4 regions of the Acetobacter sp. P5B1 genome follow, and region 1 is predicted to be linked to each of the others. Evidence: riboswitches for the same ligand, from Rfam matches in the RefSeq annotation. Region 1 holds a riboswitch; each other region holds the start of a gene.
The links. Region 1 has a riboswitch for cobalamin ahead of KP703_RS13705 (CbtB domain-containing protein). Riboswitches for the same ligand answer to the same signal wherever they lie in the genome.

Region 2: it holds a riboswitch for cobalamin, as region 1 does, so the genes downstream of both, KP703_RS05230 (TonB-dependent siderophore receptor) here and KP703_RS13705 (CbtB domain-containing protein) in region 1, are expected to answer to the same signal.
Region 3: it holds a riboswitch for cobalamin, as region 1 does, so the genes downstream of both, KP703_RS12070 (DUF1636 domain-containing protein) here and KP703_RS13705 (CbtB domain-containing protein) in region 1, are expected to answer to the same signal.
Region 4: it holds a riboswitch for cobalamin, as region 1 does, so the genes downstream of both, KP703_RS13595 (TonB-dependent receptor) here and KP703_RS13705 (CbtB domain-containing protein) in region 1, are expected to answer to the same signal.

What each region holds. Positions count from the first base shown of each region.
Region 1 covers NZ_JACRVS010000033.1:3,018-8,619, forward strand. The annotation lists gene add (adenosine deaminase) at 1-433, shown strand, start outside; gene cobT (nicotinate-nucleotide--dimethylbenzimidazole phosphoribosyltransferase) at 543-1,622, shown strand; gene cobS (adenosylcobinamide-GDP ribazoletransferase) at 1,619-2,422, shown strand; cobalamin riboswitch at 2,448-2,583, shown strand; gene KP703_RS13705 (CbtB domain-containing protein) at 2,618-2,842, shown strand; gene KP703_RS13710 (CbtA family protein) at 2,865-3,587, shown strand; gene KP703_RS13715 (glycosyltransferase family 39 protein) at 3,687-5,156, shown strand; gene KP703_RS13720 (hypothetical protein) at 5,266-5,475, shown strand; gene KP703_RS13725 (helix-turn-helix domain-containing protein) at 5,465-5,602, opposite strand, start outside.
Region 2 covers NZ_JACRVS010000006.1:10,494-16,095, forward strand. The annotation lists gene KP703_RS05225 (L-dopachrome tautomerase-related protein) at 1-514, opposite strand, end outside; gene KP703_RS05230 (TonB-dependent siderophore receptor) at 696-2,867, opposite strand; cobalamin riboswitch at 2,991-3,215, opposite strand; gene glnA (type I glutamate--ammonia ligase) at 3,340-4,785, opposite strand; gene KP703_RS05240 (P-II family nitrogen regulator) at 4,884-5,222, opposite strand; gene KP703_RS05245 (aminotransferase) at 5,486-5,602, shown strand, end outside.
Region 3 covers NZ_JACRVS010000022.1:10,308-15,909, reverse strand. The annotation lists gene KP703_RS12075 (MFS transporter) at 2-1,234, shown strand; cobalamin riboswitch at 1,253-1,514, shown strand; gene KP703_RS12070 (DUF1636 domain-containing protein) at 1,671-2,093, shown strand; gene cobW (cobalamin biosynthesis protein CobW) at 2,090-3,154, shown strand; gene cobN (cobaltochelatase subunit CobN) at 3,172-5,602, shown strand, end outside.
Region 4 covers NZ_JACRVS010000032.1:23,059-28,660, reverse strand. The annotation lists gene KP703_RS13600 (TonB-dependent siderophore receptor) at 1-1,692, shown strand, start outside; gene KP703_RS13595 (TonB-dependent receptor) at 1,769-3,997, opposite strand; cobalamin riboswitch at 4,047-4,259, opposite strand; gene KP703_RS13590 (hypothetical protein) at 4,383-4,571, shown strand; gene KP703_RS13585 (CHRD domain-containing protein) at 4,689-5,132, shown strand; gene KP703_RS15730 (hypothetical protein) at 5,212-5,602, opposite strand, start outside.

The DNA.
Region 1 (5,602 bases):
GACGCTGGCACAGGCACCCCCGCGCAATGTCGAAACCTGCCTTGATGTTCTGGGCTGTGACCGGATTGATCACGGCTATAATATGCTGGCGGACCCGGTTCTGACATGCCGGTGCAGGGACCGCGGGGTGCCGTTTACGGTCTGCTCCCATACCTGTGTGCCGCAGCGCATGGAAAAGCGGGCAGAAACGCTGAAAGCGATGCATGAGGCGGGACTGTTTCTGGTTCCCTGTACGGACGACCCGCCGATGTTCGGGACGGATATTGGCACGACGTACGTGACGATGGCGCGTAGTCTGTCCCTGAGTGTGGAAGAGGTCGCGGCGATGTCTCTGCGGACGGTTGAGGCCTCGTGGCTTTCGGACGCGGAAAAAGCGGCCATGAAGACAGAGTTTGAGGCCGAAATTCAGTCTCTCGGTGTCATGAAGGCCTGAAGAGCGGGAAGGAAAGAGGTCTCCCGCTCGTTTCCATACCCCATGCTGGATGGAGCGTTCGAAAAACAGGGTTATGATGTCGGGTCTTTAGATTGTATCCATGCGGCCCATGAAAACGAGCATACTCCACGATCCGAAACGGTCGATTGACTCCCTCTCTGCCCTGCGGGCTGCCTGTACGGCGTTGCCGGGGGTCGATGCTGCGGCGCAGCGGCAGATTGCCGACCGCGAGGCCGAGCTGACCAAACCAGCCGGCAGTCTGGGGCGGTTGGAAGAGCTGACGCGCTGGCTCGGCGGCTGGCAGAAGCGGGCGCGGCCTCAGCTTGAGCAGGTGCAGATCCTGATTTTTGCGGGCAATCATGGCGTGGTGCGGCAAGGGGTTTCGCCCTGGCCGCAGGATGTGACGGCCCAGATGGTCCAGAATTTTGAAAGCGGCGGGGCGGCTATCAATCAGCTTGCCCGCGTGGCAGACGCCCGGTTGCGGGTGGTGCCGGTGCTGGGGCTGGCCTCCACGGCAGATTTCACCACGGCTCCGGCCATGACAGAAGCCGCGTTTCTGGAGGCTGTACGGACGGGGTATGACGCCGTGCCGCGTGACTGTGACCTGCTGTGTCTGGGGGAAATGGGCATTGGCAACACCACAGCGGCTTCAGCACTGGCGGCGGCGCTGTTTGGAGGTGCCGGGGCAGACTGGGCCGGGCGTGGCACGGGGCTGGATGCTCCGGGGGTGGCGCACAAGGCGCGGGTGATTGATGCCGCTCTGGCGCATCATAAGGCGGAAATGACGGCGGCACAGGGTGCCGCTGAGGCCGTGGCCGTATTTGACCCGCTGGAAATAGCCCGCAGACTGGGCGGGTATGAACTCGCGGCCTTGCTGGGGGCGACGCTGGCGGCGCGGCATTACGGCATTCCGGTGCTGCTGGATGGATTTGTTTGCACGGCGGCAGTCGCTCCACTGGCGCGGCTGGCAGCAGGCGGGCTGGACCATACGCGCCTCTCCCATTGTTCTGCGGAAGCGGGCCATGCGCGGCTGGCGGAAAAGCTGGAGCTGGTGCCGTTGCTGGACCTTGGTTTGCGGCTGGGGGAAGCGTCGGGCGCAGCACTCGCGGTGCCTCTGCTGCGGGCAGCGGTGGCCTGCCATAATGGCATGGCGACGTTTGCGCAGGCTGCGGTTTCGGGCCGCACATGAACACCCCCGCCCCGGCTGAGTCCTTTGGTGCGCGGCTGCGGCTGGATCTGGCCTGCGGGCTGAGTTTACTGACGCGCCTGCCCGTGGGCTGGCTGCTCTCCCCCGCGCAACGCGCCAGCACGGCGCTGTGGCCGATGGGCCGTTCCATCTGGTGCTGGCCGCTGATTGGCGCGGCGATTGGGGCGGTCGTCGGGGCAGTCTTCTGGCTGCTGCGGCTGAGCCATGTGGCGGCGTTGCCGGCGGCGGGGCTTGCGCTGGCGTTCCAGTGTGTGCTGACCGGCGGCCTGCATGAAGACGGACTGGCCGACATGGCCGACGGCTGTGGCGGGGCCACGCGGGAGCGTCGGCTGGAAATTATGCGGGACAGCCGGATTGGCAGTTACGGCGTCATGGCGCTGTGCCTGAGTCTGTTAGTGCGGGCCTCGGCTGTGGCAGCGCTTCCCGCTGGGGTGGCTGTGCTGGCGCTGGCCGTCTCCGCGTGTCTGGCGCGGGCGGTGCTGCTGGTGTTACCCGCCTGCCTGCCCCCTGCCCGGCCTGATGGTCTGGCCCGCTCGCTCAACCCCCTGCCGCGTGGGCCGCTCTGGATCGGGCTGGCTCTGGGGGGGGTGAGCGTTGTGGCGTTGGCGGGAGAGATGACGGTGCTGGTAAGCCTCTCCGCTGTGGCGATAGCCCTTGCGGCCTGTGGGCTGGTGGGCATGGCCGCGCGGCGGTTGCTGGGCGGTTATACGGGCGATGTGCTGGGGGCGGCTGCGGTGTTCACCGAGTGTCTGGTGCTGGCGGGTTTCACCGCGCTGTTCTGACTCCAGAGGTCCCACCTGCTTTTGTATGAATTGACAGGGGCGGAGGGGCCGTTCAGACTACAGGCTGATCTGAGGAAGCTGGTGAGAGTCCGGCACGGTCGCGCCACTGTAATCCGCTTTTTTAGAGCGGGAAGTCAGACCCTCAGCGTCGTTTTTTCCACCGCGGAACGCGTTTTTACCAGCGGAGCCTGTTTGATGATGCACCCCTCTTCCTCCCGCGCACGGGCCATTGCGGCGCCCGCACCTGTTGCCATTCCCGTTGGCGCTCTGCTGCCCTGGGCGGTGTTTGGCCTGCTGCTGTCTGTACTGATGCTGTATTTTGTGGGCGCGGAACAGGGTGCTGTCTCCCTGATTTCCGGCCATGAAGTGCATGAGTTTGTGCATGATGGCCGCCATCTGCTGGGCTTCCCCTGCCACTAAAGAGCAGGGATTTTTCCTGATGATTGCTGGACGTTTGCTGGCACGCGGCATGATTGCCGGGTGCCTTGCGGCGGCGCTCGCCTTTGTGTTTGCCCGTTTTTTTGGCGAACCACAGGTGGCGCTGGCCATTGCGTTTGAAGCCGCCCGCAGTGCGGCTGAAGGCGCGGCACCCGAACACGAGATGATCAGCCGCTCTGTGCAGGCCAGTTACGGTCTGGCCACAGCCACGGTGCTGTATGGCGCGGGCTTTGGCGGGTTGTTTGCGCTGGTGTTTTCCTTTGCCTATGGGCGGCTGTCTTTCCAGTCCCCTCGCGTGCTGGCGCTTTTGCTGGCCGTGGCGGGGTTTGTGACCGTGGTGCTGGTGCCGGACCTGAAATATCCGCCTAACCCACCCGCTGTGGGCAACCCCGCTACGCTGGCACTGCGCACGGAAACCTATTTTGTGATGATTGCGCTGTCCATTTGCGTAGCCGCCATTGCCTGTCTGATTGGCCAGAAGGTTGCGCAGATGCGGGATGCGTGGACCGGGTGGCTGTGTGGTGGGGCAGTGTTTGTCCTGCTGGTCGCCCTTGTGCAGTTTGGTCTGCCGGATGTGAATGAGGTGCCGGACGGATTTCCCGCTGTGGTGCTCTGGCGCTTTCGGGAGTCTGCGCTTGGCATGCAGGCTGTGCTCTGGGGTAGCATGGGGCTGATTTTTGGTGCCCTTGCCACACCCGTGCTGATAGGCCGCGCTCAGAAATTTTAAATTTCATTTTACAGAGGCCAGCAAAGAAACCTTGTATGTTTCCTTCTGCTGGCCCGGCGGGCTGGAAAACCATTCAGGCAAAAGCCCCTTCGGATCTCTATGTCTCTGCGCGCTCCCTTTTTTAAAACGCTTTTCCACCACCGTTTTATGCCTGCCGTCCTGCTTCTGCTCTTTACGGTTGCCTCGCGTTTTCAGACATTCGGAAATCCTCTCCTTAATATTGATGAAGAATTCTACCTCTTTGGCGGAGGTCGGATTTTACACGGGGATCTGCCCTATCTCGCCTTCTGGGACAGAAAGCCTGCGCTTTTATTTGTGCTTTACGCGGGTTTTCATCTTTTTGGGCCGTATCGTGTGCTGGCCTATCAAATAGGTGCGGCACTGGCGGTGTGGGGCACCAGCCTTTTGCTCTACAAAATGGCCCGCACCCTGACATCGCGCGGCGGCGCAGTGGTGGCGGCCATGCTGTATTGTACCGGCCTCACCCTGTGCGGGGGTGAAGGCGGGCAGACGCCGGTTTTCTATACGCTGCTTGTGGCGGCCGCCATGGCGCTGGTTCTGTTCAAAGTGGTACTGGCACCAGATGGCCCCCGGCAGGTGCGCCGGGTCGGCATGCTGGCCATGGGGCTGTTTGGCCTGTCCATGCAGATCAAATACACCACGGTGTTTGAAGGCTGTTTTCTGGGGCTTTACCTGCTCTGGTATGCGGCGCGCCATGGGCAGACACGGCGCGGCCTGTGTGCGGATGCCGCCCTTTGGGTGCTCCCGGCAGTCCTGCCCACGGCGGCAGTTTTCCTGTTTTACGCCGTCATCGGCCATGCGCATGACTGGTTTTTTGCCAATGTGGATTCCATTTTTCTGCGTGCCGCGATGCCGCCAGCCGAAACGGCCGCTCTGAGAATAAGACTGCTCAAAGCCATTGCCCCGCTGCTTGCCGGGGGCGCTGTTGCGGTCTGGTTGTTCCGCCATGCGCCGGGGCAGGCCCAGCGACAGTTTCTCAGCTTGTGGGCGGTGGCCGCCTGCTGCGGTGTGGGGGTATTTGGCGGCTGGTATTTCCATTATGCGCTGCCACTTTTTGCACCACTTGCCGTCATCAGCAGCCCTTTGTGGAACCGGAAAGCGGGCCGGTTCTGGCTGGTGCTTGTGCTGGCTGTGCAGACCGTCACCGCGCAGAAGCGTCTGCACAAGCACCGTCTTGAGAATGGCAATATGCGGACCTATCAGGCCTATCTGGCTGTTATGCCGGACCCTAAAGGCTGCCTGTTTGTGTATGAAGGGCCGCCCATTTTGTATGACACCTCACACTGGTGCGGCCTGACAAACCACCCCTTCCCCGGCCATTTCAATGAGCAGGCGGAAATCCACTCGACCGGGATGAACCCCTCTGCGGAACTGGACCATGTTCTGGCACAAAAGCCCCGCTATGTTGTGACGCAGGCCCCGGCCTGGGCGGGTGAAAACCTGAGCATCCGCGCCCACCTGTTCCAGACGCTGACACAGGATTACCGGGAAGTTTACCGCCATCAGGGTCCGCAAACTGCGGTTGTGGTGTATCAGCGCGCTCCGTGACCCCTGTCAGACGTGCCCCAGCACGAAGAGTCTTGCGCCGGGCGGCAGGGTGTGCGAGCGTTTTCATTGCGATTTGTGAGTGAGTCGTTTGCAGAAAAGGGATTGGACAATGCCTGCACGGTACAAAGCAAAGGCTGTGAAAAAGTCGTCTTTCCAGAACATGCTGCTGTTTCCCATCATGTTCATGCCTCTGGCGATACTGTATGTGGCAAACCTGCCCATAAGCGACCTTGATAAAGGGCTGCTGGATGGGGCCGTGGCGGGTATGCAGGTGCTGATGGTTCTGGCGCTTTACCGGTTCAAAACCTCTAAAAAGTAACGCTCTGCTCGGGCGCATGCTCCGCAGGGCGTGCGCCTGATGCCTGCTTTGCGGTCAGAGCGTCCAGCTCCGCAGCGTGGTCAATGGCCCATGCGTAGAGCATTTCTATTGGTTCAATAAAAATCAG
Region 2 (5,602 bases), on a different contig from region 1:
TGGTCTGGGACGTATCGCTAACAAATGCCGTGCCTGCGCTGCCATGTGTGAGGTCAACCCGCACATCATTCACATGGCTGTCTGGCCGCACAGCAGGTGTGCCAAACGCATAACGACGGACAATCCTGTTCGTCTTCGGGTCAATATGCAGCAGGGCCGGTTTGGCTTTGGCCTTGCTGCCAGCACGCACGCCTTCATCCAGCAGCCAGAGCTGGCCGTTGGCGTCCACCGTCATACCCAGCGGAGAAATCATCTTGCTCTGCGCGGCTTTGCTGGGAAACGGCGTCAGTTGCCCCTGCGTCCACGTAACCAGCACCGGGCCTTTATGTCGCTGGGCGCTGGTGGGGAGAGACAGCACAATCCGCCCGTCCGGCAGCCGCGCAATGCCGGACGCCTGCACATCCGGGAAGCGATCCGCCACCGTCACATTCCCGCTGGTGGTCCAGTTATGCACCGTGCTGTCTTCCGCCAGCGCCGTGCCGGACACGGATGCGCAGAGCAGGCCCATCAGCATGCCAGACCGCACCAGTGCCTTAAGCGTGCGACGCACCGGCTGGCGCTGTGTGTACTGTGTTTCGGGGCGTTGCGTGACCATACGGGAAAAACCTTTCTGAAATACGTCTCAAACTGTCTTGTCACTCTAACGCATGGCGTAAAAAAGGCCATTTGCCTTCTGGCATGCGCCCCGTGCGGGATCAGTAATTCAGCGTAAAGCCACCATATCCGGCGCGACCGGGCTGTAGGTAGCCAATCGGGTCTTCATACTGCCGGTTAAGCAGATTATCCGCCCGCGCAAAAACCGAGATATAGCGATTGATTTTGTAATGCGCGGTCAGATCAATCGTGAAATATCCATGCCCCTTGCCACAGGTGCTGCAATAATTTTCACCCACCAACGGGTAATCCCGCCAGCCGCTGGTGTAGAGAATATTGCCGGACAGCGTGAAGTCCTTCACCGGGGACCATGTGGTGTTGAAATTGAACTTATGCTGCGGGCGACGCTGCAACGGCGCATTATTTTCCGTATCCCGCGCGTGGGTCCAGGTATAGTTCAGCGCAAAACTGAGCGTATCCAGTGCTTTCCAGTCCAGGAACGCTTCCACACCATACATCCGCGCATGGCCAACATTGCCGTAGGAATAGATGTAATCCCCCCACGCGCTCCCTGCCACTGGCAACACGTAGGATGAAGACTGGATGAGATTCCGCACCTTGTTGTCATACCATGTGGCGCCAAAATGCAGTTTGTCATGCAGCAGTTTCTGCTCCACGCCCACATCGTAGCCAATCATGGTTTCGGCTTTCAGGTTAGGGTTGCCCTCTTCCCCCCAGCCTGCCCCACGCTGATTGACAAACAGCTGATACAGCGACGGCGCATGGAAGCCTGACCCGGCACTGGCTTTGATAATAGTGCCAGTGTTCGGCACATGAATGGCCGGAGCCACACGCCAGGTGACATGGTTGCCGTAGCGGGAATTGGAATCATACCGCACATTGGCCGCGCCGTAGAGAATGCGGTTCCAGTTGCCTTCATACTGCCCATAACCCGCTGTGGTATCCATGCCTGCTGTGGTGTGCATGGGTTCGGTCGGGTCACTGGTCGAGACATCAATCGTGTCATGAAAATGCTCGGCACCCACAAGAAGAGTCCCGTATTTGCGCAGGTCCACCGTGCCGTGCCAGTCCACCTTGAGTCTGGTTGAACGGTAATAGTACGGGTCCGTCATGGCGGGCTCACCATCTGCATAAGACCCGTCCTGCATGTAGCGGCGGCGGTTGGTCATGTAACCAAGCCCCAAAACCTGATCGAACATTCCGCCAAACGATGACAGATGCGCTGTGCCGCGCACAACAGCCTCATTCTGCGTATTCTGGTCCCGGATCAGCTGGTCACCGTTATACGGTGTGAACACGTCATCATACGATGTGAAGGTATGATAATTGGCCTGTATCAGGCGCGCCGTCAGACCGAGATCAAAATTATGCGTGACATCATAACCGAGTTTGACGTTTGCGCTGCGGTTATCATTCCGGTCGCCCGCGCGGCGCTGGGCACGATTGGCCTCATTATACCGATCAATATAACGCGGGATTTCATGAAAACCGTCGGTGCGGTAATGGGACAACACGACATTATAATGGAACCGCCCGCTGCTGCCGGACGCGCCAAACGCCTGATTGAAGGTACCGTAAGATCCACCCTCAATCCGCACAAACGGTTTGAAGCGCCCTTCACCCTGTTTGGTGTTGATATCAATCACCCCGGCCATGGCATCTGCGCCATACAGGCCGCTCTGTGGGCCGCGCAGGATTTCAATGGAGCCAATACCGTCCGTTACAAACTGCCCGGCATCAAACGCATTATCGGCGGAGCTGCCATCATTGATGTCCATGCCATCGATCCGCACCTTCACGTCATTGGCGTTTGAACCGCGCATGAAAATGGACGTTGTGCCGCCAAAGCCGCCAGACCGCACCACATTCAGCCCCGGCTGACGCGCCAGAATATCGGGCAGCGTGCGCCGCTGCTGGGTGGCAATCTGCTCATCCGTGACCACGGTGACGCTGGAGCCCACATCATCCGCCCGCACTGGCCTGCGCAACGCACTGACCGTGACAACCTCTGGCAATCCCTGAGACGGGCTGAGCGAAACAAGTGTACGCCCCGCCGGTGCTGTGCCGACCGGCTGCTGAGCCGCCGCTCCGGCCCGACCTTTCAGGATCTTGCCGGAAGAGGCGGCTTTATGGGCCTGAGATTTGCCTGAGGGCGTCTGTGCGTCAGAAAGGGCAGCAGCCTGCGCTACCCCGCCATAGCCAGCCACAGCCAGAATGGTGGAGGTTGTCAGCACGCAACGAAGGAAGGTCATAATACTCGTATCCTGTGGTCAGCCGTTGCCACAGGACAGCGTCTCCGGCCTGCCCCATACGGCAAGTAGCCGGGGCAGAACTCAGTTACGCACGCCAACACACCCCGACTGACGTTTCCTGGTCGCAACCACTTGCTGGATGGCAGGTCTCCTGGCTTGCGGCGTCGCAGCTGAGCAATCCCTTCCCGGAGAAACACCATCTCCAGTGGGCCGAACGCCTTGCGTCCGGACTACTCAGCCATACCGCTTACAGTTGCGGGGACAGCCCGGGACTAAGGCCAGCAAGGCCTGCACCCGGTTCCCTTTTCATTCCCTTGTGTGGGGGAAACCATCACAGGCGTTGTCTTATCGCCTCACCCCGCCGAGTCAATCACCCAAAAGGCACAGTGCAGCCCGGGCGCAGGCACAAAAAAAACGCGGCCCTCCGAAGAAGGCCGCGTTCCTGATCGACTGAACCTCTAAAGGAGAGGGATCAGACGGAGTAGTACATTTCGAACTCAACCGGGTGCGGGGTGTGTTCAAAGCGATACACGTCTTCCCACTTCACCGTCAGGTAGCTTTCGATCTGGTCTTTGGTGAACACACCACCAGCCAGCAGGAACTCATGGTCAGCAGCCAGAGCTTCCAGCGCTTCACGCAGGGAGCCGGCAACCGTCGGGATCTGCTTCAGTTCTTCCGGCGGCAGGTCATACAGATCCTTGTCCATGGCATCGCCCGGGTGGATCTTGTTCTTGATGCCGTCGATACCGGCCATCAGCATGGCGGAGAACGCCAGGTACGGGTTGGCCGTCGGGTCCGGGAAGCGGACTTCAACGCGCTTGGCTTTCGGGTTGGTGGCATACGGAATACGGCAGGACGCAGAGCGGTTGCGCGCAGAGTAAGCCAGCAGCACCGGAGCTTCAAAGCCCGGGATCAGACGCTTGTAGGAGTTGGTGGACGGGTTGGTGAAGGCGTTCAGCGCCTTGGCATGCTTGATGATGCCACCGATGTAATACAGGGCGGTGTCGGACAGGTCCGCATAGCCATTGCCTGCAAACGTCGGTTTGCCGTCTTTCCAGATGGACTGGTGAACATGCATGCCAGAGCCGTTATCGCCATAGATCGGCTTCGGCATGAACGTGGCGGTCTTACCGTAGGAATGGGCCACGTTGTGCACGCAGTATTTGTAGATCTGCATGAAGTCGGCAGAGCGAACCAGCGTGTCGAACTTGGTGCCCAGCTCATGCTGAGACTGTGCGACTTCGTGGTGCTGCTTTTCAATCGGCAGACCCATCTCACCCATGGTGGCGAGCATTTCGGCGCGCAGGTCGTTCTCGCTGTCCACCGGCGGTACGGGGAAGTAGCCACCCTTCACACCCGGACGATGGCCCATGTTGCCTTCCGGGTAGTCCTTCAGGGACGCGCCGGGTCCTTCGATGCTGTCGAGCTGATATTTGCCGAAGTTCGGGCCCGTGCCAAAGCGCACGTTGTCGAAAATGAAGAATTCAGCTTCCGGGCCAAAGAAGGCGGTGTCGCCCAGACCGGAGGACTTCAGATACTGCTCAGCCAGCTTGGCGGTGGAGCGCGGGTCACGGTTATAGGGCTGACCTGTGGACGGCTCGATGATGTCACAGAACAGGATCAGCTGCGGGCGGGCCGTAAACGGGTCCATCACGGCTGTTTCCGGGTCCGGCAGCAGAACCATGTCACTTTCGTTAATGGCTTTCCATCCGGCAATGGAGGAACCATCGAACATGAAGCCCTCGGTAAAGGTGTCTTCTTCAATCGTGGTGACATACTGCGTGGTGTGGTGCCACTTGCCGCGCGGATCCGTGAAACGCAGATCGACAAACTCGACCGAGTTTTCCTGGATCAGGTCAAAAACCTTAGCAATCGCTGCGGCTTTGCTGTCACCCGCAGTGGTCGTTTTCTTCACCATATGTCTTCACCTACAACCTGTTGCGCACCACACTCTTGCGGCACGTCTAGGATTATAAAACTCGCGTCCGCTCTCGGGGCGCCCCGGGCCGGGCTGCCTCAGATAGCATCTTCCCCTCGTTCCCCCGTGCGGATTCGCACCACGTCTTCCACCGGGAGAATAAAGATTTTGCCGTCGCCGATTCGTCCGGTGCGCGCTGCGGCCGAGATAGCCTCCACGGCGCGTTCCACCAGATTGGCGGGACAGACAACCTCAATTTTCATCTTGGGCAGAAAATCGACAATATATTCCGCGCCACGATAGAGTTCCGTGTGCCCTTTCTGCCGGCCGAAACCCTTGGCTTCGATCACGGTAATGCCTTGCAGGCCGAGTTCGTGAAGGGCTTCCTTCACCTCGTCCAGCTTGAACGGCTTGATTATGGCCTCGATCTTTCTCATGTCACGTCATCAATATATCTGGTGCTGCACTGAACAAGAGGGGGTCCTTCCTGCGCGTAACCTGCCCATAAGGCATGAAGGCTCAGGGCGAACAGCCCCAAACTTGCACGGGTTGGCCGCGCGGGCAATCGGCCTTGTGCGAAATATAACGATCCGGCATCAAACTCCCCTCTTTTCTCCCCTTGCCAGCCCGTGGCAGTCTGCCCGCCACTTTTGTAGTTTCCACTGCGTTTTTCCCCCGGCAGCCCCCAGGACATACGGCCATGACAAAACCGCTCAACCGGCAGATTGCCGCCCTGCCCACCACCATTTTCACCGTGATGTCGGAACTGGCCCGCGCGCATGACGCCATTAATCTGGGGCAGGGCTTCCCGGATACG
Region 3 (5,602 bases), on a different contig from region 1:
AGTGTTCAGCACGCTTTCTGTTTCAACACGGATCGGCCTTGTCGCGCTGTGCGCGGCAACCTTTACGGCTATCACCAGTGAGCTTGCTCCCGTTGGGCTTCTGCTGGATATGGCGCGCGCTTTTAACATCAGCACAGGCCGCGCCGGGCTTGCTGTCAGCGCCTATGCGCTTATTGTCACGGTGGCCGCTGTCCCGCTGACGGTGCTGACCGCGCGCGTCGAGCGCAAACGTCTGCTGCTTATCGCCCTTTCGGGGTATGTGGTTTCCAACCTGATTTCAGCCTTTGCGCCCACCTTTGGCATCGTGTGTTTTGGCCGCGCGATTGGCGGCGGCGCGCATGCGCTGCTCATGTCCATGGTGTCCGCCTATGCGGCCCATCTGGTTCCTAAAAAACTGACAGGCCGGGCCATCTCTTTTGTGTTTGGTGGCTCTTCCATGGGCGGCGTGCTGGGCGTGCCGGGAACGGCGGCCATCAGCCAGCTGGCGGGCTGGCGCGTCGCTCTTATGGTCGTGGCGGGTCTGGCTGCGGTCCTGACGGTGCTGATTGCGGTGTGTCTGCCGCCCGTCATCAAACCCGCCGGGCGTCCGTCCGGGCCTTATAAAGTGCCGCGTGAGTCTGTCCGGGCTTTTGCGTGGGTAATCTCGGCCAATGCGCTGTTTTTTGTCGGGCATAACGTGGTGTACACCTACATCGCCCCGCTGCTGATGGCGCATGGCCTGCCGGAAACCTCTGTCAGTGTGGCGCTGCTGTTTATCGGGGTGTTCAGCCTGTCCGGCCTGTGGGCGTCTGGCCTTATGGTGGACCGCTGGCCACGTGTGGGGGTGCTGGCATCGGGGGCTGCTATTTCGCTGGGGATTGGGCTGCTGGGCGGCCAGTTTATGCCGGCATGGGGTGGCGTGGGTGTCGCGGCTCTGTGGTGCGCGGGCTATGCGTCCATCATTCCGTTCATGATGTCCGGTGCCATTCGTGCCCGTGCCACCACGGCGGATACGGCCGGGGCGGCCATCAACAGCACCAGTAACCTCGGCATTCTGCTTGGTTCCGCACTCGGCGGGCAATTGCTGGCGGTGTATGGGGTCAGCGTTCTGGTGCCGGTGGCGCTTGGCGTCTGTGCGCTCTCCATGCTGGTCATTCTGCTTAGCGGTAATGCCTTCCCCGCGCATCTGGGCGAGCATGAGGATGAAGAGGCGGCGGAACAGGTGTGTGCGGAACGCGGTCCGCTCATGACTTGAAAAATACCCCGGTTATGCGATGCTCAGCCGCATGATGGTGTCCCGCAAGGGATGAAAAGGGAAGAACGGTGCGCAGCTTCGGCTGCAAGGCCGTCGCTGCCCCCGCAACTGTAAGTGATTGCATGGTCCGCTGTGGGCCTGCCCCCTCAACCGGGCAGGTCCATGCCACCGGCCCCCACCGGGCCGGGAAGGCAGGCAGACCCGCAGACTGCATGGTTAACCCCCGTGCAGACCCTGCACGACACAAGCCAGGAGACCTGCCATCATCCGCAAGCCCATCGGGGCGTGCGGTTGTCTGAGGTGTCGTGTCCGGCGGGGTGCCCGGAAGGCGAGGGTGCGCCGCGCCGCGCATCACTTCTGCCTTGGCAGAAGCACCGGTTGTGCACTCCGTTTAAGTGCCGTTCCGCAGGGAATGGTGCCTGATCGGGAAAATTTTATGCCTGCGTCTGTTACGCACTCCGCCTCTCCCCCCACATCCCCTGCTGCTGCGGCAGAAGGCCCGGTGCTGCATGTCTGCACCACGTGCCGCCGCGGTGGCCCCGCCATGGAGACCCCTCCGGGCGCACAATTGCTGGACCGCCTGCAAACGGTGCTGGACGCCAGCCCGCAACCCATCACTCTGCGTCCCGTTGCCTGTCTGGCAGCGTGTGACCGGGGCTGCACGGCGGCCATTGCCATGCCGGGCCGCTGGACATGGCTGCTCGGCCATCTCGGCCCGGAAAAAGCGGAAGACCTGCTGGCTTACGCAAAACTTTACGCCGCCTCGGCAAAGGGCACGGTCATGCCGTCCCGCCGCCCGGCCTCACTCTCTGATATGATTCTGGGCCGTGTGCCCGCAGCCGAACAGGAGCCGTCATGACCGGTTTACCCGCCCGCGTTCCCGTAACCATCATCACCGGCTTCCTCGGGGCCGGAAAAACCACGCTCCTGCGGCACATTCTGCAAAAAGCGCAGGGCCATCGCATTGCCGTGGTGGTGAATGAATTCGGCTCTCTGGGCATTGATGGAGAAATCCTGCGTGGCTGCGGCGTGGAAGGCTGCCGGGAGGACGATATTGTCGAACTCACCAATGGCTGCCTGTGCTGCACCGTGGCGGATGATTTCCTGCCCACTATGGAAGCCCTGCTGGACCGCGCCGACCCGCCGGAACATGTGGTGATTGAAACCTCCGGCCTCGCGCTGCCCAAGCCGCTGCTCAAAGCCTTCGGCTGGCCCACCGTGCGCAGCCGTATGACGGTGGATGGGGTGATTACGGTTCTGGACGCTCCCGCCGTGGCCTCTGGTCGCTTTGCGGATGACCCGGAAGCCGTCGCCAAACAGCGCGAGGCTGATCCCTCACTGGATCATGACAATCCTCTGGCCGAAGTGTTTGAAGACCAGCTCAACGCAGCGGACCTGATTGTTCTGAACAAGACCGACCTGCTGGACGCCGCTCAGCTTGATGCCGTGGAAGCCGAGATCAAAAAGCTCTGCCCGCGCCCGGTGCGTATTATCCGCGCGCAGGATGGCAAGGTGGACCCCGCCGTGCTGCTGGGCCTTGGTGCGGAGGCCGAGGCCGATCTTCAGTCCCGCCCGTCACACCATGATGCGGAAGATGGCGAGCATGAGCATGATGATTTTGAAAGCTTCGTCGTCACCGTGCCGGAGCAGCTTTCTGTCGAACGCTTCCTGACACTCCTGCAGGATGTGGCCGCCCGGTATGACGTGCTGCGCATGAAAGGCTTTGCCACTGTGCAGGGCAAACCCATGCGTCTGGCCGTGCAGGGCGTGGGCACGCGCTTCCGGCATGAGTTTGACCGCCTGCTGACCCCGCAGGACGCCCGCACGGGCCGCATTGTGGTCATCGGTCAGAAGGGGCTGGATGAGGCCGCCATTACGGCAGCCCTCGCGGCAGATGCCGCCGCAACCACCGCCGGTTAAACAGGCAGGACCGCCCTATGCACCTCCTTGTTCGGGAAAACAGGACGCTTGATGAGCAGGATGAGGCCGAAGACCTCGGCCTGCCGCCTGCGGATCTGGTGGTCCTCTCCTTTACGGAGAGCGATCTGCTCGGCCTGCTCCACGCGCAGGAGCGGCTAAAGGCCGAACACGGGGCAGAGGGGGCACCGCCGTCTCTTCAGGTCACCAGTCTGGCCCGGTTGCGCCACCCCATGTCGGTGGATTTGTATCTGGAAACCACACTGGCGCAGGCCCGCTGTGTGGTGGTGCGTCTGCTGGGCGGTCTGGATTACTGGCGCTATGGCGCGGAGGAACTGGCCGCATGGTGCCGGGAGCATAAGGTACCGCTGGCCCTCCTGCCCGGTGAGGCCATGCGGCAGGGAACGAGTGCCTCAGTCCCCATGCAGGATGATACCCGTCTGGCGGACCTCTCCACCGTTCCTGAAGAAATCCGTAATCGGTTAAACGGATTTTTTCAGCATGGTGGAACCCGCAATATGGTGAACGCCCTGCGCCTGATGGCCAGTATTGCCGGACAAGGCCCGGATGAGGGCGCGCAGCCAGAGCCTTTGCCGCAATGGGGCCTCTATCGCACCGTGACAGGCGTTCCGGTTGTAAAAGCCACAGCCGCAGACGGGATTGATCGGGAGGCCACCCGCCTGCCGTCAGGCCGTGTCATGCGGGCCACGCTGGTATTTTACCGCGCGCATCTGATGGTAGGGGATATTGCCGCACTGGATCTGCTGGCCGAAACCCTCGCGGCGCAGGGCTGCACGGTGGAGATGCTGTTTGTCACCTCGCTCAAAGATCCAGTCGTCGCCAAAGGCGTTGCTGAGGCGCTGAGGCGGTCAAAACCGGATATCCTGCTCAACGCCACGCTGTTTTCCTCCAGAAACCCGCAAGGGGACTCTCCCCTCACCGGGGCGGATGTGCCCATTCTGCAACTGCTGCAACCGGGGGCCACGCAGGCCGTGTGGGAACGCAGCCCGCGCGGTCTCTCCCGGTCGGATCTCGCCATGCAGGCTGTGCTGCCGGAACTGGATGGGAGTATCGCCACCCTTCCTATTTCCTTCCGCGCAGAAGCACCCCCCGGTCTGCCCGCCGCCCGTGTGCCGTATCTGCCCGGCATCCGCCAGACGGCAGACCGCGCACTGGCATGGGCGCGCCTGCGGTATCTGGCACCCGAGCAAAAGCGGGTGGGTATCATCCTGTCCGATTATCCGGGGGCAGGGCTCACGCTGGAAACCGGGCACGTGGCTCACGCTGTCGGGCTGGATGGGTTCGCCAGTCTGGCTTCCATCCTGACCCTGCTGCGGGCGGAGGGGTATCAGACGGGTGCAGCACCTCTGCCCCAACCGGAACAGCTCGCGGCCATGCTGGCGCAAAGTGCCCCCCGGCCTCTGTTCTGCGTCGCCACTTATCGCGCTCTCGCAGCCGGATTGGATGCGGATTTCCTAGCCTCCGTTATTCAGGCATGGGGAGAGCCGGAGCAGGACCCGTGTGTGCAGGACGGCACATTTCGCCTGCGGGCAATAGAACTGGGTCATCTGACTCTGGCCGTACAACCGGACCGCGGGCGGCAGGCCGACCGCAAAGCCCTGTATCATGACCCGGACAGCCCACCCTGCCACGCCTATGTTGCGTTCTATCTCTGGTTACGCAGCGTGCAGCGGCTGGATGCGCTGGTGCATCTGGGCACGCACGGCACGCTGGAATGGCTGCCCGGTAAGGCCGCCGCGCTGTCCGCCTCCTGCGCGCCTGCCGTGCTGACGGGGGATCTGCCGGTTATCTACCCGTTTATCGTCAACAATCCGGGCGAGGCCGCCACAGCCAGACGCCGTCTGGGCGCTGTCACCATCGGGCACATGACGCCCCCGGTCATGCAGGCAGATCTTTCACCAGATATGCAGGCGCTGGAGCGGCTGATTGATGAATATGCCGAGGCCGACGGTCTGGACCCGCGCCGGGGTGCGCTGCTCCGTAAGGATATTCTGGAAAAAGCATCCCGCACAGGCGTCCTTTCAGAAAGTGGTGTCCGACCGGGTGAGGACGATGAGGCCGAAGCGCTGGCCCGTCTGGACGCTTACCTGTGTGACGTAAAAGATCTGCAAATCCGGGATGGCCTGCACGTGTTCGGCCAGAACGCGCCGAAGGCCGACACGCTCGCACAGGCTATTTTTCAGGCATGCAGGCCGCAGAGCAAGAACGTCCAGAACGACGCGCAGCCCTCTGAAAAGCAAAGGGCTTTGAAAGAAGAAATTACAGATCGTATCAACCAAAGTGGCCCGGCGGAAGCACAGGCGCTTCTGGCCGCTCTCGCTGGCCGGTTTGTCACCCCCGGTCCCGCCGGAGCCCCCACACGCGGGCGGCTGGATGTGCTGCCCACCGGGCGCAACCTGTTCACGCTGGACCCGCGCGCACTCCCCACGC
Region 4 (5,602 bases), on a different contig from region 1:
GATGTTCTGCGCGGTGCAACATCCGCTCTGTATGGGTCCGGGCAGCTTGGCGGTATTATAAATGCCGTGAGCAAGCGCCCGAATGCAGGACAGAAAAATGAGATTAATTTCCAGACGGGGGCTTATAGTCGTGTGCAGGGCGCTGCCGATATTGGGGGAGCGCTCAATGCCTCCAAAACACTGATGTGGCGCTTTAACGGGCTGATCCGAAAATCAGATACCTATGCCAAAAATATCAAAAACAACGAGATTTATGTGGCACCGTCCTTAAGGTGGGAGCCTGATGACAAGACGGATTTGACTCTTCTCGCCAGTTTTGAACAACTGGATGCAGGTTCCACGGCGCAGTTCCTGCCGGCAGCCGGAACCCTGACGGCAACACGCTATGGCCGGATTGCCCGTGATTTTCTGTCAAGCGATGCAGATTACGACGTTTATTCCAAACGACAGGCGGCTGTTGGATACAGTTTTTCCCGCAAAATTCTGCCTAACTGGACCATGACCCAGAATATGCGCTACGCCCATCTGGATCTGGATTATCGCTTTGTGACAACGCAGGCTCTTTCCAGTGATCAGCGAACCATTACGCGACGCGCCCTGCTGCAATCAGCTAATTATAATAATGTGACGCTGGATACCCGGTCTGACCTCAAGCTGAAAACCGGGCCTGTTAAGCATGAACTTCTGGTTGGTGTTGATTTCCGCAGTGATTTTCTGGCGAACCGTCGCGGCCAGAACACAGCGCCCTCACTCGATCTTTATGCGCCGGTTTACCGCGCCATTACCTGGCCGACCTATGGCACAACGACCAACACGAACGAGACAGAAAGCCAGACCGGTATTTACGCGCAGGAGCAGGCCGACTGGAAGAATTTCCATTTAACCCTGTCCGGGCGTGGAGATTTTACCGAAAGCATGACGGTGGATAACCTGACGGCTCAGCGCACACCGCAAAACAACAACGCGTTTACGGGCCGTGCTGGCCTGCTCTATTCCGCACCTTATGGTCTGTCGCCCTATGTGTCCTATGCGACATCATTCCAGCCGCAGGTGGGCACAACGCGCCTGAATACGGCTTTCCTGCCGACAAAAGGGCGGCAGATTGAAGCGGGTCTGAAATATAAGCCATCCCAAAAAATGCCATGGGGTGACCATTTTATGCTGACAGCGGATTTTTTTGATCTTGTTGAGACCAATATTCTGACACCTGACCCTGTTGATTCAACCTATGATATTCAGGCCGGTGAACAACGGACCAGAGGGTTTGAGTTTGAAGGCATGGGACGCCTGCCGTGGAACATCAGTTTTATTGCGTCCTTTACCTATCAGGACCCAAAAATCACAAAATCCACAACTACCGCACAAATTGGCCAGCGTCCGGTGGCAGTACCCTCTCACATGGCGTCTGTTTTCCTGAAAAAGGATTTTCATATTTGGCGTGATCTTGTGGCCGGCGTGGGAGGGGGCCTGCGCTATACAGGGAACACGGCGGGGGCGTTGCCTGAAACATTTTCTGTGCCCAGCCAGCTGGTAGGCGATGTGGTGGCTCATATTGATTACAAACGGGCGTCAGTCCAGCTCAACGGCACAAACATTGCCAACAGCCGCTATGTTGCCATCTGCACGCGCAATGTTGCCTGTGCGTGGGCTCCGGGACGCGCCATGTTTGTGACGCTGGCTTATCGCTGGTAGCGAGATTCGCCCTCCCCTTTTGGAATGCAACCAATAGGACTTTCCTCGTATTTTCCCTAGATCGGTTACATGATTTTCAGAAATTCGCCGTGACGGAGAAGCGGGCGGAGCGGGGTTCCAAGGGGTGGTAGGTGGAGCCGGTTTCGACGGGGGATGTGGGGGTGAGGCGGTAGTCGTAGGCGTATTGGGAGGCGGAGGCGTGGGTGTTGGTCAGGTTGTAAATGCTGGCCTGCACCTGAAGGTATTTTGTGATGTGGTAGCCGACATCCATGTTCACTTCCTTATAGCCGTGGGAGCGCAGGGAGTTATCCTCGATTAACGGGTAGGAGCCGAGCCAGCGGAACTGCACACCGCCGAAGAAGCCGCTGGGGTGGTCGGCCAGCAGGCCGAAGGAGCCGATAAAGTTGGGGGCGTTGGCCACATACAGCCCCGGCAGGCCATAAAGGCCGGGATTACCCGTGAAATAGCGGGCGTGGGTGGAGGCAATATCTGCGTTAAGTTCCAGCCAGGGCAGCGGGTGATACTGGCCGGAGAGTTCAAACCCCTGCCGGCGGCTGGGGGCGCCGGCATCGTTGACGCCTTCATCCGCGTCGTAAGTGAGTTCTGAACTGAAATCGATACGGAAAAAGGCGGCCTGCAGGTTCAGTTTTGGGATGATGTTGGTGCGGACGCCCAGTTCCTCACTGGTGGCACGGGTCATGAACGGGGTGGCGATGGCACCGTTGGCAATGCCATCAGTCGGCACGGTGCCGAGGACGGCGCGGATATCGTTAGAATGGTAGCCCTGCCCTGCGCTGATATAAAATTCCGTTTTATACCACGGGCCGAAAATCAGGCTGCCTTTGGGCTGAAAAAGCCACTGATGCACACGGCCCCTATAACCGGAAACGAGGCTGTGATCTGAGCCTCCGTAATAATCCCCACGCAGGCCGACAACGGTACGCAGCCAGGGCAGCCAGTGGGTGATGTTCTGGCCGAACAGACCGACATTGCCTTGTGAGACGTTATCCCCATTACAGACATACTGGCCGGTGGGCACGCTGCTATCCGGGCAGTCGGGCAGGACTTTGCGCTGGCGGGTATGGCGGCGGTCGATATAAATGCTGTCCCAGCGGCCTTGTACGCCAAAAGTGGTGTCTGTAGCGCGGTGCAGGAAGGTGTCATGCCGCTGGTATGCCGATGTGCCGCCAAAGGTGGTGCGGGTTTCGTCCTGCTGTTCCTGATCGCCATTGATGGGGTCGTTCAGATAATGGCTAAAATCGTTCCATAGAGTCAGGCGGCTATGCACGACGTAAAGCGATGTTTTGAGCTGCCAGTTATCGTTATGCAGAATATGATGCGCGGAAACGCTGAACCGTTCGGAATAGCCGCCGTCACTTGGGTCCAGAGAGCCGTAACGGCTGATGAGGCCTTTCTGGTAGGCCTCCAGAGGCTGGTCGGTCGTGTTGTTCCATTGGCCTCGGTAATACAGGCCGGTCAGGTTGAATTTGGTGTGTTCTGTGGTGTGGGTGTAGCGCGCGGCGGATTTGATGCCCCGGAAGTTGTCCGGATGCGCCCACGGGCCATTGAGGTGGTCTATTGAGAAAGCACCAAGCAGTTTATCGCCATTTTTGAAGTGCGCCGTATCGCCAATAAACGCATGTTCGTCGCCCAGTGTGCCGAGACTGCCAGAAGCCTGCCCGCGCAGGTCATCCGTTAAGCGGATATGGTCGGACCCGACGACGCCGAAATCCCCGACATCCGCGTAAAATGGGCCTTTGGTGTAATCGATGCCCTGTGCGAGTTCCGGCATGAGGAAATTGACATCCGTATAGCCCTGCCCGTGGGCGTGGGTGGGTTCATTAACCGGGATATCATCCACAAAACTGGCAAGGTCTGTGCCGTGGTCCAGATTGAAGCCGCGGAGAAGATACTGGTTGGCCTTGCCCTCGCCCGAATGCGCGGTGACGACCAGACCGGGGACAGATTCCAGCAACTGCCCCACTCGGTAAACCGGGCGCAGGCGGAGTTCCTTGGCGGTAATGCTGCCCTGACTGGCCGTGAGCGCGCGGCCCATGGGATCTGTATGTGAGGCGATGACCTGAAGATGCTCTTCCCCGTGGGCCTCGGTTGTTTTGTGGCCGAGGAGTTTTTGGGGGGACCCTGCCGGCGTGATGGGAGGCGTGACCGGGGAGGCCCGGCGGGCTGCATCTTTGGATGGCGTGGGTTTGGCAGACGGTGCGGCGTGTGCTGCGGTGAAGGCAGAGGCGCAGAGGAGCGCGACGATAAACGGAGAGCGTCCGCGCCGGACAGGACGCGGAGACACAACGTGACCCATAACTGTTCCCCGATATCCGGCTCACCCCGTCCGGCTATCATGACTGAGCGACGAAGGCAGGTCTCCTGGCTCACGGGGATTGTCTGACGCGCCTTCCCAGCCGTTATGGGGCCAGTGGCGTGATGCATCAGCGCACCGTTTACAGTTGCGGGGGCAGCCGCTGCCTGAACCCCGGACCTGTATGCCCAGCCGGATCCTTCAGCGTTCCCTTTTCACTCGCTTGCGCGAGACCTTCGACAGTCGCAGAGGTAGGGGATGGGCTTTGGGTGGGTCAAGGGTATGGGTGCCTTGATTTCAAAAAAACGTCACGTGCTGGCAGGGGCTGGCCGGTGTAGGAAGGAGGCGTGAAATCCTTCTGCTTGTGAGCAAGATGATGCCTCAGTCTTCCCGTCCCGGACCAGAAATTTCCTCTTCCTCTGTGCAGCGGGAGGCCGCGACGGAACGCTGGCTGGCCACGTTGCGCCAGAAAATAAAGGCGGATGGCACGCAGCCGCGTGTGCATTTTAGCCGCACACCAGACCGCCCGCTGGACCATGAGGGCGTGATACGGGATTTTGAATAACCGTTCACATTCTGTGAGCGGAGGCAACGGCCTTTTATCCTGAGCGTTTCAGGCAGGTGATGGCATCCGGCGTTCCGGATGCAGCGTGCTTTCTGACGTGATGAGGACCCTGCCGTGATGACCCTGCCCCGCAAACCGGTTTTGAGTATGGCGCTGGCTGCTGGCCTGCTGGCGGCAGGAGCGTTCATCGCCCCGGCACAGGCCCAGCGTAGCATGCTGTTTTCTGGCACCCTGGCACCCGAGCATGGTGCGCCTGCGCAGGTGCACGGGAATGTGGTGGCGCTCTATTACGCCGGGGCGCATGTGCTGCGCTATACCGTGACATGGGACGGGCTGAGTGGCCCGGTGACGATTGCGCATCTGCACGGCCCTGCCCTGCCCGGCAAGGATGGGCCGCCGGAAGTGACGGTGCACGGCCCGTATAAAAGCCCGCTGAGTGGCAGTGTGATGCTGAGCACGGAGACGGAGCGGGATTTGCTGGATGGGCGTATTTACCTGAACCTGCATACCCAGAAATATCCGAATGGTGAGGCGCGGGCGTGGTTGGGGAAGAGTGAATAGTCCGTAGCGCGGCACTATTTGATGGCACGGCCTTAATGTGGGGGCAGCCTGCGTGTGTGCAGGACTGCCCCCTGTTGCGTCATGCAGACTGCGCGACTGTTTTCCCTTCAGCCTGATCTGCCAGACGGTAAGGACCGGCAGCGCAAACTTCCAAGCACAGCATGCTCATGGCTTTTTTGGCCAGAGCAGGCAGTGGCAGAGACGCATTGCCGTCCGTCCAGGCGTGAGATGTATCCGTCGCATACCAGCCGGCCGGTTTGTCCGCCTGCAGGTGGGTGCTGATGCTGTGCGTCTGGTCAGCCGTGATGAGTTGTACAGAGGCAATGGCGACACCCAGCATCCGGCGATCATCCACAAACGGGCCGACCGTATCCGTCGGGCGGCTGGCCCGCGATACCAGACGAACTGTCGTGACATTCGCTGGAAGCATGAACATGACACGGTCATTCGCCTGCCGGAGCGGCCGGATG